4 regions of the Rhizobium sp. NLR22b genome follow, and region 1 is predicted to be linked to each of the others. Evidence: predicted binding sites of a transcription regulator. Region 1 holds the regulator's gene; each other region holds the start of a gene.
What was found. Region 1 encodes LexA, which represses DNA repair genes until DNA is damaged. Its sites were predicted from a motif close to TGTTCNNNNTGTGTTCNG; they were not measured.
Positions count from the first base shown of each region.

Region 2: the regulator LexA is predicted to act here: its motif matches at 1,538-1,555, upstream of HJC00_RS02875 (DNA recombination protein RmuC).
Region 3: the regulator LexA is predicted to act here: its motif matches at 2,067-2,084, upstream of HJC00_RS18205 (putative DNA modification/repair radical SAM protein).
Region 4: the regulator LexA is predicted to act here: its motif matches at 1,784-1,801, upstream of HJC00_RS03295 (YifB family Mg chelatase-like AAA ATPase).

Region 1 is NZ_JABDWM010000009.1:171,326-175,639, reverse strand. Features, by position in the region: gene HJC00_RS16730 (ComEC/Rec2 family competence protein) at 1-1,329, shown strand, start outside; gene lexA (transcriptional repressor LexA) at 1,310-2,029, opposite strand; gene HJC00_RS16720 (VOC family protein) at 2,225-3,121, shown strand; gene kdsA (3-deoxy-8-phosphooctulonate synthase) at 3,118-3,963, shown strand; gene eno (phosphopyruvate hydratase) at 4,105-4,314, shown strand, end outside.
Region 2 is NZ_JABDWM010000001.1:606,111-610,424, forward strand. Features, by position in the region: gene HJC00_RS02870 (globin-coupled sensor protein) at 1-1,391, opposite strand, end outside; gene HJC00_RS02875 (DNA recombination protein RmuC) at 1,588-2,811, shown strand; gene HJC00_RS02880 (ribokinase) at 2,891-3,790, shown strand; gene HJC00_RS02885 (methyl-accepting chemotaxis protein) at 4,031-4,314, shown strand, end outside.
Region 3 is NZ_JABDWM010000010.1:227,627-231,940, reverse strand. Features, by position in the region: gene HJC00_RS18210 (UdgX family uracil-DNA binding protein) at 1-829, opposite strand, end outside; gene HJC00_RS18205 (putative DNA modification/repair radical SAM protein) at 829-2,061, opposite strand; gene greA (transcription elongation factor GreA) at 2,327-2,803, shown strand; gene HJC00_RS18195 (glycosyltransferase family 4 protein) at 2,831-3,889, shown strand; gene HJC00_RS18190 (dicarboxylate/amino acid:cation symporter) at 4,110-4,314, opposite strand, start outside.
Region 4 is NZ_JABDWM010000001.1:694,337-698,650, reverse strand. Features, by position in the region: gene HJC00_RS03310 (YraN family protein) at 1-82, shown strand, start outside; gene HJC00_RS03305 (cupin domain-containing protein) at 200-703, shown strand; gene gshB (glutathione synthase) at 791-1,738, shown strand; gene HJC00_RS03295 (YifB family Mg chelatase-like AAA ATPase) at 1,893-3,425, shown strand; gene cysK (cysteine synthase A) at 3,542-4,314, opposite strand, start outside.

The DNA.
Region 1 (4,314 bases):
TATTACCTGATCTCCGGTTTCGGGGTTTCGGCCGAGCGCGCTTTTATCATGATGACCATCATGCTGATTGCCGTCTTCTTCGATCGGCCGTCGATCAGCCTGCGCAATGTCGTTCTCTCTGCGCTCATCATCATCGCCATTTCACCTTCGGAAGTATTGGGACCGAGCTTTCAGATGTCCTTTGCCGCGACATTGGCTTTGGTATCGGGCTATCAGCTGTGGAAGGACAGGCGTGTCCGTGAAAACGCTTTCCTGAAATTGCCGATCATCAGGCCGGTGGTTGTCGTCGCCGGTTTCTTCGGCGGCGTCTTCCTGACCTCGCTGATCGGCGGTTTTTCCACCGCCCTGTTTTCGATCGAGCATTTTCATCGCCTGACGGCTTACGGCCTGCCGGCAAACCTTGCGACGATGCCGATCATCTCCTTCATCGTCATGCCGGCCGGGCTGCTGGCGATGCTGCTCATGCCCTTCGGGCTGGATGCTCCGCTCTGGACGGTGGTCGGATTCGGCCTCGATCTGGTGATTGCGGTTGCCAAGACGGTGTCCGGCTGGGGCGGCGATATCGGCATCGGCCGCTTGCCCGCCTGGTATTTCGCAGTGGCGGTGGCAGGCTTTCTGCTGCTGACGCTGCTGCGCACCCGGCTGCGCCATGTCGGCACATCCATCATCGCCGTCTCGACACTCACCGTACTGCTGCTGCCGGCTCCCCGCCCGCCGGATCTGGTGATTTCGGAGGATGGTGGTCTGGTTGCGGTCGTTGCGGCTGAGGCAATCGCGTCCAACCGTGAAAACCCGCCGGATTTCATCTTCGACCAGTGGCAGCGAGCGCTGGTCCTGCCGACACATGTTCCACCGAAGATGCTGGATGGTCCGGCTATCCCGCCGGAAGGAGAAGACCGCCGAGTCAGGCTTTCCCGCGATCAGCAGAACGAAGCGAGCGCAGCGATGCGGGCAGCCGCAGCAGGCGGTGAAGCAAACCGGTTTTCCTGCGTCAAGAAGGCGTGGTGCACATCACGACTCGGCAATGGCCATATCGTCACCGTCATCGACAATGCCGCCTATCTCGGCCCGGCCTGCGATACGGCCGATATCGTCGTGACCTCGGTCCGCCTGCGTTTCAACAGCTGCCGTTCAGGCGGGACGCTCTTCACCGGCGAGACGCTCCGCAGGACCGGTTCCGTCGAATTGCGCTTCGCCGATGCCGGCCTGCAGGTCGCAACCGCATTCGAGGCGCTATCGCGGCCATGGATGCGCCATCGCGCCTATGATTGGCGCAAAGACAGTTTTACCGAATCCGGTCCGGCTGCTGTCAGTGATAACGGCGAATGAGGCCGACGAGCTTGCCCTGCACCTTGACGCGGTCCGGCCCGAAAATCCGGGTCTCGTAAGCCGGGTTGGCGGCTTCCAACGCGATCGAGGCGCCCTTCCGGCGGAAGCGTTTCAGCGTTGCTTCCTCGTCGTCGACGAGGGCAACGACGATGTCGCCGGGACTTGCGGTGCTGCCGTTGCGGATGATCACGGTGTCGCCGTCGAAGATGCCGGCGTCGATCATCGAATCGCCCTTGACCTCCAGCGCGTAGTGCTCACCGGAGCCAAGCATGTCCGCGGGAATGACGATGTCATGCGTGTTGTTCTGGATCGCCGAGATCGGAACGCCGGCGGCGATTCTTCCCATGACCGGCACGGAGACAGAGTTGCCGTTGTCGGCGACCGGCTTTGCGGCAGCGGGGGCGGCGACCGGCTGGGGTTTGCCGAGGCTGCCCTCGATGACGCTCGGCGAAAAACCGCGGCGCTGTTGCAGGCTGGGGTTATAGGCCTCCGGAAGCTTGATCACTTCAAGCGCCCGGGCGCGATTCGGTAGGCGGCGAATGAAGCCGCGCTCCTCGAGCGCCGTGATCAGGCGGTGAATGCCGGATTTCGAGGCGAGATCCAGGGCATCCTTCATTTCGTCGAAGGAGGGAGGGACGCCGGATTCCTTCATGCGCTCATGAATGAAAAGGAGAAGCTCCTGTTGTTTGCGCGTGAGCATCGACGTCAGACCCCTGATTGAAACAAATCCAGAACAGACACTATATGTTCCATATGTGTTCCGCAAGTAGCTAAATTTCCGTAAAACTTCGGGCCAACTCGTCGAGATTTTTAATTTCATTCGACGGGATTGGCGCACATCGCTTGCATTCGGGGAGGGGCTGTCGCACATCTTTGCCCCTTTCAGGAGGATATCATGAACGCGCATTCCGCCAAGTCGCATCCGCTGGATCACGTCGTGCTGCCGGTGGTCAATATCGATCTGGCGCGTGAGAGGCTCGGCAAGCTCGGTTTCACCGTCGCCGCCGATGGGCGCCATCCCTTCGGAACGGAGAATGCCTGCGTCTTTTTCGCCGACAAGACCTATCTGGAGCCGCTTGGCGTGGCGAGCGTCGAGGAGAGCGAGGCAGCGGCCCGCCACGGCAATGTCTTCATCGCCCGCAATCGCGCCTTCCGCTTCCGCTGCGGCGAGGAGGGATTGTCTGCGCTGGCCTTCCTCAGCGAGGATGCCGGCCTCGATCATAAGCGCTTCGTCAGCAACGGCGCGAGCGCCGGCGAGATGTTGCAATTCAGCCGGCCGATGCGGATGCCGGATGGTTCGGAGACCGTCGGCAGCTTCAAGCTGGCCTTTGCAGCTGATCTGCGCGCACCCGATTTCTTTCTCTTTACCTGCCAGCGCATCAATTCCTTCCCGACAGATCGCGCCGCGCTGGAGACGCATGCCAATGGCGTGATCGGCATTGCCGAGATCGCGCTTTGTGCGCCGGACCCGGCGGCATTCGCCGCCTTCGTCGGGCTTGCGATAGGGCAGGCGGCGGCGGAGAAAACCGGTTTCGGCGTGAATATCGCGGCATCAAATGCGAAGATCAGCCTGATGACGCCCGAAGGGCTGGAGGCCTATTTCGAGCTTGCCGTCTCATCCGCCGATCGTGGTCTGCGCGGCCGGGTAATCCTCTTCACCGTCGCCGATCTTGCCGTGACAGAAGCGCATTTGGGTGCTAACGGGATCACATTCACGCGCAAGAACAATCGCATTCTGGTGAAGTCTACGCCCGGGCAGGGTGCGCTCTTCGCCTTCGAGGAAACACGATGAGCACCGACACGAATTCCGAAGTCAGGATCGGCGAAGGCGAAGGTCAGGTCACCTTTTCCAATACCGCCCGCCTGTCGCTGATTGCCGGCCCCTGTCAGATGGAGAACCGGGACCACGCCTTCATGGTCGCCGGCACGCTGAAGGAGCTTTGCGCAAAGCTTGGCATGGGTCTTGTCTACAAAAGCTCCTTCGACAAGGCCAACCGCACCTCGCTCTCGGCCGAGCGCGGCATCGGCCTGGAAAAGGGCATGGAGGTCTTTGCCGACCTCAAGAAGGAATTCGGCTTTCCGGTCATAACCGACGTCCATACGGCCGAGCAATGCGCCGAGGTGGCCAAGGTGGTCGATGTCCTGCAGATCCCGGCCTTCCTCTGCCGTCAGACCGACCTACTGATCGCCGCCGCAAGGACCGGCCGTGCCGTCAATGTCAAGAAGGGCCAGTTCCTCGCCCCCTGGGACATGAAGAACGTCCTGAAGAAGCTCAACGCCAGCGGCAATCCGAATGTGCTCTTGTGCGAGCGTGGCGCTTCCTTCGGCTACAATACGCTGGTCTCCGACATGCGCTCGCTGCCGATTATGGCGGCGATGGGCGCTCCCGTCATCTTCGACGCGACGCATTCCGTCGCTCAGCCGGGCGGGCAGGGCGATTCCTCCGGCGGCCAGCGCGAGTTCGTGGAAACGCTGGCGCGCGCGGCAGTGGCGACGGGAATTGCCGGCGTCTTCCTCGAAACCCATCAGGACCCCGACAACGCGCCGTCCGATGGCCCGAATATGGTTTATCTCAAGGACATGCCGCGACTGCTCGAGAAGCTGCTTGCCTTCGATGCGATCGCCAAGTCCTGACGTTCAACAAGCTGACATGTTCGTGGTTTAGGCCACGACGGAATGCTGGTTCGGAGGCCGGAAATTGCGGCATTGTAATTTGCACGCCTTCGATTATGACAGGCTTCGAACGACTTATCACCCACCGAGCAGGAAGAACCCATGACTGCAATCACCGATATCATCGCCCGCGAGATCCTCGATAGCCGTGGCAACCCCACCGTCGAAGTCGACGTCTATCTCGAAGACGGCAGCATGGGCCGCGCGGCCGTTCCCTCGGGCGCCTCGACGGGCGCGCATGAGGCGGTCGAGCTGCGCGACGGCGGCAAGCGCTATCTCGGCAAGGGCGTCGAAAAGGCGGTCGAGGCCGCC
Region 2 (4,314 bases), on a different contig from region 1:
TCCGCCGACGTGCGCTCAACCATGCCGGAATTCTGCTGGGTGATCTCGCCCATGCTGCGGATTGCCACGCTGACCTCGTTGACGCCGGTCGCCTGATCGCGAGCGGCGGCGGCGATATCGGCGACGAAGCGGTTGATGATGTCGATGCGGCCGATCATGTCGTTCAGCGCTTCGCCAGTGCTGGAGACGATGCCGACACCCTCATTGACCTGGGTCGAGCTCTGCGAGATCAGGTTCTTGATCTCCTTGGCAGCCTCGGCCGTGCGCTGGGCAAGTTGGCGCACTTCCTGGGCGACAACGGCAAAACCCTTGCCGGCATCGCCGGCGCGCGCTGCCTCGACGCCGGCGTTCAGCGCCAGAAGATTGGTCTGGAAGGCGATTTCGTCGATGACGCCGATGATCTTGGAAATCTCCGTCGAGGATTTCTCGATGCCGGCCATCGCCGAAACGGCGCTGGTGACGAGCTCACCCGAATTCTTCGCCTTCTGCTGCGTCTCGCGTACGGCGTCCGAAGCCTTCTCGGCATTGGCGGCCGTCTGGCCGACGCTGACGGAAAGCTGCTGCAGGGCGGCCGAGCTCTCCTCGACGCCCGCCGCCTGCTGGGCAGTGCGCAACGCCAGGTCGTTGGTCGCATTGGAAATGACGTCGGCGCCGTTCATGATATGGCCGGACGTGTCCCGCACCGATGCAAAGGACTGGCGAAGCGCCTTGACGGCACGATTGTAATCCTCGGCCATTTGCCGGAAATCACCTGGCAGGTCGGACGGCAGGGTAGCCTCGAGATCGCCGTTCGACAGCGCCTCCAGGCCGCGGCGCAGCTGCTCGAGCGCAAGCGCCTGGTCGGATTGGGCTTGGGCGCGCTGCTCTTCAAGAGCCTGGCGTTTGGCTTCAAGCGTCTCGAGATAGACCGAGATGGAATAATCCATGTCGAGCATGCCCGCCTTGATGACCGCCGACAGCTTCTCGGCGAGCAGTTTGCCCTGCTGGCGCGCGAAGACCGACGGCCACTGCTTCTCCATGATGCCCTTGACGAGTTCGGACATGACAAGGGCGTAGCCGCCGACATACCAGCGCGGCTCCAGCCCGATGCGGGCATGCGTTCGGCCGACCGCGGTCACGCCGTCCACATAGCTCTCGTCGAAGGCGCCGCCGGCAAGCTTGCTCCAATGATCCTGCTGGTGCTTCTTGGCGTGGGCGACATGGTTCTTATCGGCGAAAAAAGCCGATACGGCGGGGGTCCTGGCGATCTTGGCATAAAACTTATCGAGGGCAGCGCCGATCAGCTCTGATATGACGGGGCTGATATCCCGCATCGACCGGCGCGCCGCCTCGTCCAGTTCGATGAAATCGAGACGCTGTCTGAGGGCACTGTCGGTCTGCTGGGATGTCATGGAAATCTCTGTACTTGGCGCAACGGCGCGGGAGGGAATTCATTGGCACAGATTTTGGCCAATATGGTTGAGCAATGATTAAACTGGCAGCGATTTTCCGCGTCGGCGAGGAAAGCGACAGAGAGGATATTGGGAATTGCCGATTTTGTTCATGTTTTGATCTATATATTGCCCCATCTTCTGTTATGGTTGCGGCATGACCGTTCATCCCGAATCGCTCGCCCTCTCCGTCGCCTCGCTCAGTCCGGCCATGCTGGCGCTTGCCGGCGGCGTTCTCATCGCCTTTGTGCTTCTGGTGATCATCCTTCTCTTGCGCGGCATCAGCCTCCGCCGCGAGCAGGCGGAGGAGGCGAGCCTGCGGGCTGGCGAAAGCGAGGCGCGCATGGCCGAGCTTTTGAAGATCCAGGCGGAGATGCAGGGCCGCATCACGGCCATGGCCGAGGTTTTCGGCGCGCGTCAGAGCGAGCTCAATCAGGCAATCAGCCAACGTCTCGACGGCATGTCGCAGCGCGTCAGCTCGACGATCACCGAGCAGACGAAATCGACGCATGAGAATCTGCAGCGGCTGCAGGAGCGGCTGGCGGTCATCGATGCGGCGCAGAACAATATCCAGACGCTCGCCAAGGACGTCGTCGGACTGCAGGCGATTCTCTCGAACAAGCAGACGCGCGGCGCCTTTGGCCAGTCGCGGATGGAGACGATCGTCGCCGACGGCCTGCCGATGGGCGCCTATGCCTTCCAGCAGACGCTCTCCAACGGCTCGCGGCCGGACTGCACGATCCGCATGCCGAACGGCGCGCCGCCGCTTGTCATCGATGCGAAGTTCCCGCTCGAAGCCTGGAACGCCATCCGTGACGCCGGCAGCCCCGAGGCCGCCAAGATCGCCGGCCAGCAGTTCCGCCGCGATATGGAGATCCATATCCGGGATATTTCGGAGAAATATCTGATTCAGGGGGAAACCCAGGAGACGGCCTTTCTCTTCGTGCCGTCGGAATCGATCTTCGCGGAGATCCACGAGAACTTCGAGCCGCTGGTGCAGAAGGCACACCGAGCGCGCATCGTCATTGTCTCGCCATCACTTCTGATGCTGTCGATCCAGGTCATCCAGGCGGTGCTGAAAGACCAGCGCATGCAGGCGCAGGCGCATCTGATCCAGGGCGAGGTGGCACTGCTGATGGACGATCTCGGCCGCCTCGACGAGCGGGTGCGCAAGCTGCAGGGCCACTTCGCCATGGCGCAGAAAGATATCGACATGGTGGTCACGTCAGCCGACAAGCTCACCAGGCGCGGCGCCAAGATCGAGGCGCTGGAATTCGAGGCAGGCGGTGACGCCAAGCCCGCCCGCGATGGCGAGGCTCCGGCCAAATCGGTGGAAAGCCGTACCGGCCTTCTCAAGCTTCGGGTGGTTGACGAGGAGTGACCGCTTCGGGCAGTGTCTCGCCCCATGGAATAGCAGGGGCATGATGTCATTCGCATGCTCTAAAAGACGGGACAGCCTGATGATCACAGTTTTCGGATCCATCAACATGGATCTCATCGCCACGACCGAGCGACTGCCGAAGCCCGGCGAGACGGTGGCCGGCAACGGTTTTGCCACGGCTGCCGGCGGCAAGGGCGCCAACCAGGCGCTGGCAGCCCGCCGCGCCGGCCGCTATGTGCACATGGTCGGCGCCGTCGGCAAGGATGCTTTTGCCGCCGATGCACTTGCCCTGCTCGATGCGGCGGGGACCGATCTCTCCCTCGTGAAGCATGTCGACGGCCCCACGGGCACGGCGCTGATCCTGGTCGGCGCCGACGGCGAGAACATGATCGCCGTGGTTCCGGGCGCCAACGGCCTGGTCACGCCAGCTGATGCGGAAATCGCGGTCGGCCGCATGAACGAAGGCGACATGCTGATGTTGCAGCTCGAGGTGCCTGTCGCGGCCGTCGAACGCGCGCTCTCGGCCGCGCGCGCCAAGGGCATCACCAGCATCCTCAACCTCGCCCCCTTGATCCCCGATGCACCGCGCCTCGGTCGCCTGGCCGATATCGTCATTGCCAATGAGACCGAGTTCGAGCGGCTTGCCGGACAGGACGGCATGGACGCACAAGCGCGCGAGGCAGCGCTTGTCCGCCTGCATCAGGAAACCGGCCAGACCCTGATCGTGACGCTCGGCGGCGATGGCGTCATCGCCATCCGGGATGGGGTCATTTCACGGGCGCAAGGGCTGGCGATCGATCCTGTCGATACGGTCGGGGCAGGCGACACCTTCTGCGGCTATCTCGCCGCCAGTCTCGACGAGGGCCTCGACTTTCGGACGGCGCTGCACCGGGCGGCAGTCGCCGGTTCACTCGCATGTCTCAAATCAGGAGCGCAACCGTCGATTCCTGTGAGTGAGGAAGTCGCAGACAGAATATAGGCTAGCCTGCCTGCGAAACTCGCCAGATCTCCTTCAATTTTAAGGGAGATTTCTGCGGCTTTCATCATACAAACCGCTAAAGTTTCACTCAAATTTAAGAGGTCTCCGGCGATCTTCCCAGTGATCGCCGGGTCTTCGCGCTTGCGGATCCGCGGCTGATGCGGCTGCTCCATGACGGAGCCATGCCTTCGCTCCTGCGCCGGAGAATGCACGTTCGGCGTATCCTTGCCCGAGGACCCCATGTTCATTTTTCGCATGAAATCGCTTGCGGCGAAGCTCATCGTCATCACCGGCGTCGCTATCGCGCTTGTTCTCATCGTTTCGAATCTCTTCCTCATCGGCCAGACCCGGGACCGCGTCCAGACGCTGACGATGGACCAAGCCAATCTCGAGGCGAAAGCGATCGCCAACGAAATCGCCGCCAATGTCGGCGAACTCGCCAGTGCCGCACGCAGCATGACAGGCGTGATCGGTCGAGCCCACGAAGGCAAGTCGCTCGACCGCAGGGGCATGATCAACGTGCT
Region 3 (4,314 bases), on a different contig from region 1:
GCGCGGCCCGCTGCAAGCGGTCGTGAAACGGCAGCGACTGCGTCGCCTCCCGCGCCGCCATCTCCCGCACCTTGCTTTCGGCCGATGCAATCAAGCCAGGAATGAGGTCGGCCTCCGGCAGGTTCTTCCAGTATTTCTTCGGCATCTCCGCCTGCATCGCCTTCACCTTCAACCGCGCGGGGTTGAAGATGCTGGCATAGTAGGTTCGCCAGAGTTCGTCCGTGGCATCGGTGAGATTAGGCCTTTCGCATGGCTCGTCGGCAATCGTCAGCCGCTCGCCGTTCCAGGCCGCCGAGCCCTTGGGCGTGGCGATTAGCCAGTCCATGTCGCTGAAACGGCGCTGGAAAAAGGGAGCCGTGCGCCTGACGACATGATGGTCCGGCTCGAACCAGGCGAGGAATTTCCGACGACCTGCCGATACCGCGCCGACTTCCTTGAAACGGACGAAGGCCGTCATCTTGTGCGCGTCGCGCCGAATGTTCTTCGCCATCAGCCTGGCCCGCACAACATCCTCGTCGGAGGTCACCTCCAGCAGTTGCCGATCCAGCTGCAGCCTCCAGAGGAGACGGTACAGCAGAGAAAATCGCGCCGGATCGGAATGGCAGAGGACGGTCTCAGCAAGCTCGATGAAAGCGGGCGGCACCGTCATCGGCTTACGCGTTGTCGCAGGCGCTGGCGGCATGGCGTCCCGTTGAAACGACAGATCGGCCTCGGCGCTTTTTTCGCGCCAGTCGATCTCCTCGGGCAAGATGCCGGCTGCCGCCAAAACGCGTGCGGCATCGCGCCATTCGCCAAGATCTCCACGTCCTGCAAGCACGACCCGGCGCATCACAGCAAGGACAATTGTTCATGCTGCGGCTCGAACACGGCGCGCAGGTCCGGGCGGTCGACCAGCCGTCGCGGCGACCAGCCTTCCGCGGAGATGAAGGATTGGACTTTCTTGATCGAAACTCCGAGTCGGGAGAGATCATCAAGCCGCAGGCGACGAAAACAGCGCGCAGAGACGATCGCTTTCACGGTTTTGGTGCCGAGGCCCGGCACACGCAGCAACCGCTCGCGCTCGGCCTTGTTGATGTCGACGGGAAATTCGCCCCGGTTGGCAAGCGCCCAGGCAAGCTTCGGATCGAGATTGAGATCGAGCATGCCGTCCGCCTGGTTCGCAGTAATCTCCTCGATGCCGAAACCGTAGAACCGATAGAGCCAGTCGGCCTGGTAAAGCCGATGCTCGCGCATCAGCGGCGGCTTGATCAGCGGCAGGTTTTTCGAGGAGTCCGGGATGGGGCTGAAGGCGGAGTAATAGACGCGCCTCAGGCCATAGCTGCTGTAGAGCCGGCCGCTGCTCGCCAGAATAGTCGCGTCATTGGCCCCATCCGCCCCGACGATCATCTGCGTGCTCTGGCCGGCTGGCACGAAACGCTGGCGTTTCCCGGTCTTAAGCGTCGGTTCATCGGCAGCCTCGATCTTCGACCTGATATCCGCCATCGATCGTCTGATATTGACGGGCTTCTTTTCCGGCGCGAAACGGGAAATCCCGCTGTCGGTCGGCAGCTCGATATTGAGCGACAGCCGATCGGCATGAAGCCCCGCCTCCTCGAGCAGATGCGGCGACGCCTCGGGGATCGCTTTCAGATGGATATAGCCGCGGAAATTATGCGTCACCCGCAGCTCGCGGACGATGCGGACCATCTCCTCCATCGTGTAATCGGAAGAGCGAATGATGCCGGAGGAAAGGAAGAGGCCTTCGATATAGTTGCGTCGGTAGAATTCGAGCGTCAGCCAGACGACTTCCTCCGTCGTGAAGCGTGCGCGCTCGACATTGCTGGAGGAGCGATTGACGCAATAGGCACAGTCGTAGATGCAGAAATTGGTGAGCAGGATCTTCAGAAGCGAAATGCACCGTCCATCCGGAGCATAGGCATGGCAGATGCCGGATCCCTCGGTCGAACCCAGTCCGCCGCTTGCGCTCGAATCGCGTTTCACCGTGCCGCTGGAGGCACAGGAAGCATCGTATTTTGCGGCATCGGAAAGGATGGCCAAACGTTCGGTTAGCGACTTCTTCATTAGTATGTTCACTATATGTTCCATGGCGCAAAGTCAATCCCGGCGCGGCTGCCGCTCCCCCGTTTGGCACGCATCACCCGACGTACCAGCGGGTATCCGTTTCATTTATGCGAATTTTCTGGAAATCAGCCGTGGCGATCTGCTATAAGCATGCAACTATGATTGTGGCACGGTTCCGAAGTTCCTCTTCGGGACCTGTTTTCTTTTGTGTGTGCCTGACTGTGCTGACGCAAGACGGCGGCCGCAAGGAGTGAAGGACAGAAAAATGGTTGATAAGGTACCGATGACACAGGGTGGTTTCGTCAAGCTGCAGGAAGAGCTGCGCTGGCGTCAGCAGGAGGAGCGCCCCCGAATCATCGAGGCGATCGCCGAAGCCCGTGCTCATGGCGACCTTTCCGAAAATGCCGAATACCATGCCGCCAAGGAAGCCCAGAGCCACAATGAGGGCCGCATCACCGAGCTGGAAGACCTGACGGCCCGCGCCGAGGTCATCGACCTCACGAAAATGTCCGGCGACAAGATCAAGTTCGGCGCCAAGGTGAAGCTCGTTGACGAGGACACCGAGGAAGAAAAGACCTACCAGATCGTTGGCGACCAGGAAGCCGACGTCAAGGCCGGCCGCATCTCCATCTCCTCCCCGATCGCCCGTGCGCTGATCGGCAAGGAAGTCGGCGATTCCATCGAGGTCAATGCGCCGGGCGGCTCCAAGGCCTACGAAATCCTACAGGTTTCCTGGGGCTGATCGCCCGTCAGACACGAGACCCATTCCTTGCCGGATATTCGTGACGTCGAGATCATCGCGCCCAACTTCAAGCGCCGGCTCTCCGGCGTCACGTCGACCATCGTTCAGCTCATCCCATGCCAGATCTGGCTTGGGATGCGCATAGCGACGCTCGGCCCCGGCCTGCCGGAGGGCTTGGCCAAACTGAGATGGGCGCAGCTTTTCGGGCTGTGGCGTCCGCCGGCCAAGCGACGTCACCGCGTCTGGCACGCCCGCCGCAACAATGAGATGGCCGTCGGCATCCTGCTTCGCCATGTCCTGCGCATGCCGCTGAAGCTGCTCTTCACTTCGGCGGCGCAACGCCGTCACACCGCCTATACGAAATGGCTGATCCGCCGCATGGACGCGGTGATCGCGACCAGTGACCGCTCAGGCTCCTTCCTCGAAGTGCCTCACACTGTCATCCAGCACGGCGTCGACCTTTCTCTCTTTCACCCACCGGAAACCGCCGACGACGGCATAACCGCGACCGGCCTGCCCGGCCGCTATCTCGTCGGCTGCTTCGGCCGCGTGCGCCATCAGAAAGGCACCGATCTATTCGTTAAGGCGATGATCGAGCTCTTGCCGCAGCATCCGGAATGGACAGCCGTCGTCTCCGGCCGCGTGACGGCCGAGCACACCGCCTTCGCCGAAAAGCTCAAGGCCGATGTCGCCGCCGCCGGGCTCACCGACCGCATCCTGTTTCTCGGCGAAGTGCCTGATATCAAGGTCTGGTATCGCCGCCTGACGCTCTACGTCGCCCCTTCCCGCAACGAGGGTTTCGGCTTGACGCCGCTCGAAGCCATGGCCTCGCGGACGGCCGTAGTGGCATCGGATGCGGGCGCCTATGCCGAACTCATTGCCGAGGGCGAGACCGGTTCGGTCGTGGCTGCAGGCGATGGCGAAGCGCTGACGCGGGCAATCGCCCCCTATATCGCAGATCCGGCGCTGGCGATCGTGCATGGCGAGAATGCATTGCGTCATGTCCGGGCGAATTTCGCGCTGGAGAAGGAAGCAAAAGCGATTGGCGCTGTTTACGATCGCCTTCTCGGCGACAACAGTGGTTAAAGCCGAAACGGGAAACTGCCTGCTGAAAAAGCCGGCCAACTTCTCCTTCGTCATGCTCAGGCTTCCCGAGCATCTGCCTCCGTTTGATAGGGCAGCAGATCCTTCGGCACAACAAGGCCGAGGATGACGTCGACTAGAGAACGAGAGTTATCAACGAGCGAACGGCCCATCGGATGACGGGCCGCTGCAAATATCCAAGAATGGCGAACAGGTCGGCCTGTTATTCCGCCGGCTGAAGTCCGGCAGCCGGAGCGCCCTGTTCTGCCTGGCCGCCCAGCGCTCTGGCGAGCTGCGCCGTATCCAGCTCGTTTTCCCAACGGGCAACGACGATCGTCGCGACCGCATTGCCGACGAGGTTGGTCAGCGCCCGGCACTCCGACATGAAGCGATCGATGCCGAGGATGAGCGCCATGCCGGCGACCGGC
Region 4 (4,314 bases), on a different contig from region 1:
TCACGCCCGCCTTTCCCAGCGCTACGATATCGTCGCGGTCATGCCCGGCCGGTTGCCGCGGCACTTTCCCGACGCCTTCTGAGCGCTTTGCCCGGCCGAGTTTCCGGATTGTTAAAATTTTAGTCCCGGGTTGAACGAGCTCCTTACCTCTCTCTGCTACCCACCATCGCGGTAGGGATTAAGAATTGGGGGTTGTTGCGTGGCCTGGAAGATGATGCTTGCAAGTGCGGTCGGCATGGCTGCGCGCTCGGTGCCTTATATCGCGCTGAAGCCGGCCGGGAAGTCCTTCGTCGCGCATGCGAGCGACCACCTGCCGCTGAAATCGACGCCGATCAATCCCGACTGGATCATCAGCGGCAATCCGGAAGCCCGCACCGCCGAACATTCGCGCGGCCATGACGAGGCGTCGCTGACGGCGATCTGGGACTGCACGGCGGGCGAATTCCGGTGGTATTTCGGCTGGGACGAGACCGTGATGATCCTCGAAGGCGAGGTCCATATCACCGCCGAGGACGGCACGGAACGGACCCTGTGCGCCGGCGACGTCGCCTTTTTCGCAGGTGGAACCTGGGCGAGCTGGCGGGTCGACAGTTACGTCCGCAAGGTCGCCTTCCTGCGCAAGCCTTTCCCGAAGCCTTTGGCAATCGCCTACCGTCTGCGCAACATGCTGCGCAACGGCGGCAGCCAGGGCATCGCCGCCTGAAAATGGCGACTGCCGCAAGCCTTCGATGACCGTTGCGTTTGATGCCGGGCCGACCTACATCTGTCCGGCATTCAGCGAGGGACGGAAATGGCCAAGATCACCAATGTAGCGGTCCAGATGGATCATGTCGCCGGCATCAATATCGCAGGGGACTCCACCTTCGCCATGAGCCTGGAGGCGCAGGCGCGCGGCTACAGGCTCTTCCATTATACCCCCGAGCGCCTGAGCTTCCGCGACGGCAAGCTCTTTGCCAGCGTCGAGCCGATGCTGCTGCGTGACGTCAAGGGCGATCACTTCGAACTCGGCGCGCCCGAGCGCGTCGATCTCTCGACCATGGACGTGGTGCTGCTGCGCCAGGATCCGCCCTTCGACATGGCCTATATCACCTCGACGCATCTCCTCGAGCGCATCCATCCGAAGACGCTCGTCGTCAACGATCCGGCTTGGGTGCGCAATTCACCGGAGAAGATCTTCGTCACCGAATTCGCCGATCTGATGCCGAAGACGCTGATCACCAAGGATCCCGCCGAAATCCGCCGCTTCCGCGACGAGATGGGCGACATCATCTTGAAGCCGCTCTACGGCAATGGCGGCGCCGGCGTCTTCCATTCGACCCGCGACGACCGCAACCTCTCCTCACTGCTGGAAATGTTCGGCCAACTCTTCCGCGAGCCCTTCATCGCCCAGCAATATCTGCCCGACGTGCGCAAGGGCGACAAGCGTATCATCCTTGTCGACGGCGAGTTTGCCGGTGCCATCAACCGCGTGCCGGCCGAGCATGACAGCCGCTCCAACATGCATGTCGGCGGCCGCGCCGAGGCGACCGAACTGACGCCGCGCGAAAAGGAAATCTGCGCCCGCATCGGCCCCGCGCTGAGGGAACGCGGCTTCCTGCTCGTCGGCATCGACGTGATCGGCGATTACATGACCGAGATCAACGTCACCTCGCCGACCGGCATCCGCGAGGTCAGGAAGTTCGGCGGCGCCGATATCGCGGCCCTGCTCTGGGACGCGATCGAGCGCAAGCGCGGCTGAGGCTGCGATCGGGTGCAACCGCGATTACTGCTGCTTATCCGCCTGCGTTCTTTTATTGTTCTTGTTTTAGTCCTGCTTCCGTGCCAGATTGCAACCGCTGGCTTTCAACGGCCACGGGGCGGTCTCTAAGAGTTTGCGGGACAAGGGTGGGCATATGGTCGCGCGTGTCAGTACGGTAGCATTCCAGGGCATCGAAGGCGTGCCGGTCGAGGTCCAGGTCATGATCGCGCCTGGCAAGGTCGGCATGCAGATCGTCGGCCTGCCTGACAAGGCGGTCGCTGAAAGCCGCGAGCGCGTTCAGGCCGCCCTTCACGCCTCCGGCCTGGCGCTGCCGGGCAAACGGGTGACCGTCAACTTGGCGCCCGCCGATCTGCCGAAGGAAGGCTCGCATTTTGATCTGCCAATCGCGCTGGCGCTGATGGCCGCTCTCGGCGCCATTCCCGCCGATGCGCTGTCGGATTTTGTCGTCGTCGGCGAACTCAATCTCGATGGCACGATCGCCGCCATTGCGGGCGCGCTGCCGGCGGCCATCGGCGCCAATGCGCTCGGCAAGGGGCTGATCTGCCCGGCCGAAAGCGGCGCCGAGGCTGCCTGGGCCGGCGCCGAGGTCGATATTCTCGCACCGCGCAGCCTGATTGCCCTTGCCAATCATTTTCGCGGCACGCAGGTGCTCTCCCGGCCGGAGCCGTCGATCCGCGCCAATGCCGCCAACCTGCCGGATCTTGCCGAGATCAAGGGCCAGGAAAGCGCAAAACGTGCGCTCGAGGTGGCGGCCGCCGGCGGCCACAATCTCCTGATGGTCGGGCCTCCCGGTTCCGGCAAATCGATGCTGGCGTCGCGGCTGCCGTCGATCCTGCCGCCGCTTTCGCCCGCCGAACTGCTTGAAGTGTCGATGGTCCATTCGATCGCCGGCCAGCTCACCGGCGGCAAGCTGTCCGATCGCCGGCCCTTCCGCACCCCGCATCATTCCGCCACCATGGCCGCCCTTGTCGGCGGCGGCCTGCGCGCCCGTCCCGGCGAAGCCTCGCTTGCCCATCATGGCGTGCTCTTCCTCGACGAGTTTCCCGAGTTCACGCCGCAGGCACTCGATGCGCTGCGCCAGCCGCTCGAAGGCGGCGAATGCGTCATCGCGCGCGCCAATCACCGCGTCTCCTATCCGGCAAAATTCCAGCTGATCGCGGCGATGAACCCCTGCCGCTGCGGCATGGCCGGTGAGCCCGGCCATACCTGCGCCCGTGGCCCGCGCTGCATGAGCGACTACCAGGCCCGCATCTCCGGGCCGCTGATGGACCGCATCGATATCCGCATCGATGTGCCGGCCGTCTCCGCCGCCGATCTGATCCGCCCGATGGCGGCCGAGGCCAGCGCCGATGTCGCCCGCCGCGTCGCCCGCGCCCGCGAGCTCCAGCAGGAGCGCTTCGCGCGCGCCGGCGCCAGGGATATCGGCACCAATGCCCGCTGCTCCACATCAATGATCGAAAAACTCGCCGAGCCCGATGCGAGCGGCCTGCAACTCCTGCGCGACGCCGCCGAGAAGATGAAATTCTCCGCCCGCGGCTACCACCGCGTCCTCAAGGTCGCCCGCACGCTCGCCGATCTCGACGACAAACCGACCGTTGGCCGTTTGCATCTGGCTGAGGCGATCTCCTACCGGATCGCCGGCGAGAGGTTGACGGCGGCCGCCTGAGCGCAAGCGAATAGGGAGTTGCGAATAGCGACTAGTTAATCGGCTTGCCCGCCGCAAAGCAGGTTACATCCTATTCGCTATTCGCTATTCGCTATTCGCTATTCGCTATTCGCTATTCAGCTCCCCAACCCCTCAAACAGCGCCGTCGACAAATACCGTTCCGCAAAAGACGGTATGATGATGACGATGTTCTTGCCGGCATTTTCCGGCCGGCTGCCGACCTTGATCGCCGCCGTCAGCGCCGCGCCGGAGGAGATGCCGACCGGCACGCCTTCGAGCCTTGCGATGAGGCGGGCCTGTTCGAAGGCCTCGTCGTTGGTGACGGTCACGACCTCGTCATAGATGCCGGTATCGAGGATCTTCGGCGCGAAGCCGGCGCCGATTCCCTGGATCTTGTGCGGGCCGGGATTACCGCCTGAGAGCACCGGCGAATCGGCAGGCTCGACGGCGATGATCTGGATCTCGGGCTTGTGGCTCTTCAGCACCTGGCCGACGCCGGTGATCGTGCCGCCGGTGCCGATGCCCGAGACGACGATATCGACCGTGCCGTCGGTATCGTTCCAGATTTCCTCGGCCGTCGTCTTGCGGTGGATCTCGGGATTGGCCGGGTTTTCGAACTGCTGCGGAATGATGGCGTCGGGAAGGGAGGCGGCGAGCTCCTCGGCCTTGGCGATGGCGCCCTTCATGCCCTTCGACCCTTCCGTCAGCACCAGCTCGGCGCCGAGCAGCGCCAGCATCTTGCGGCGTTCGACCGACATGGTCTCGGGCATGGTGAGGATCAGCCGATATCCCTTGGCGGCGGCGGCAAAGGCGAGTGCGATGCCGGTATTGCCCGAGGTCGGCTCGATCAGCACCGTTTTGCCTGATGTGATCTTGCCTTGCGATTCCA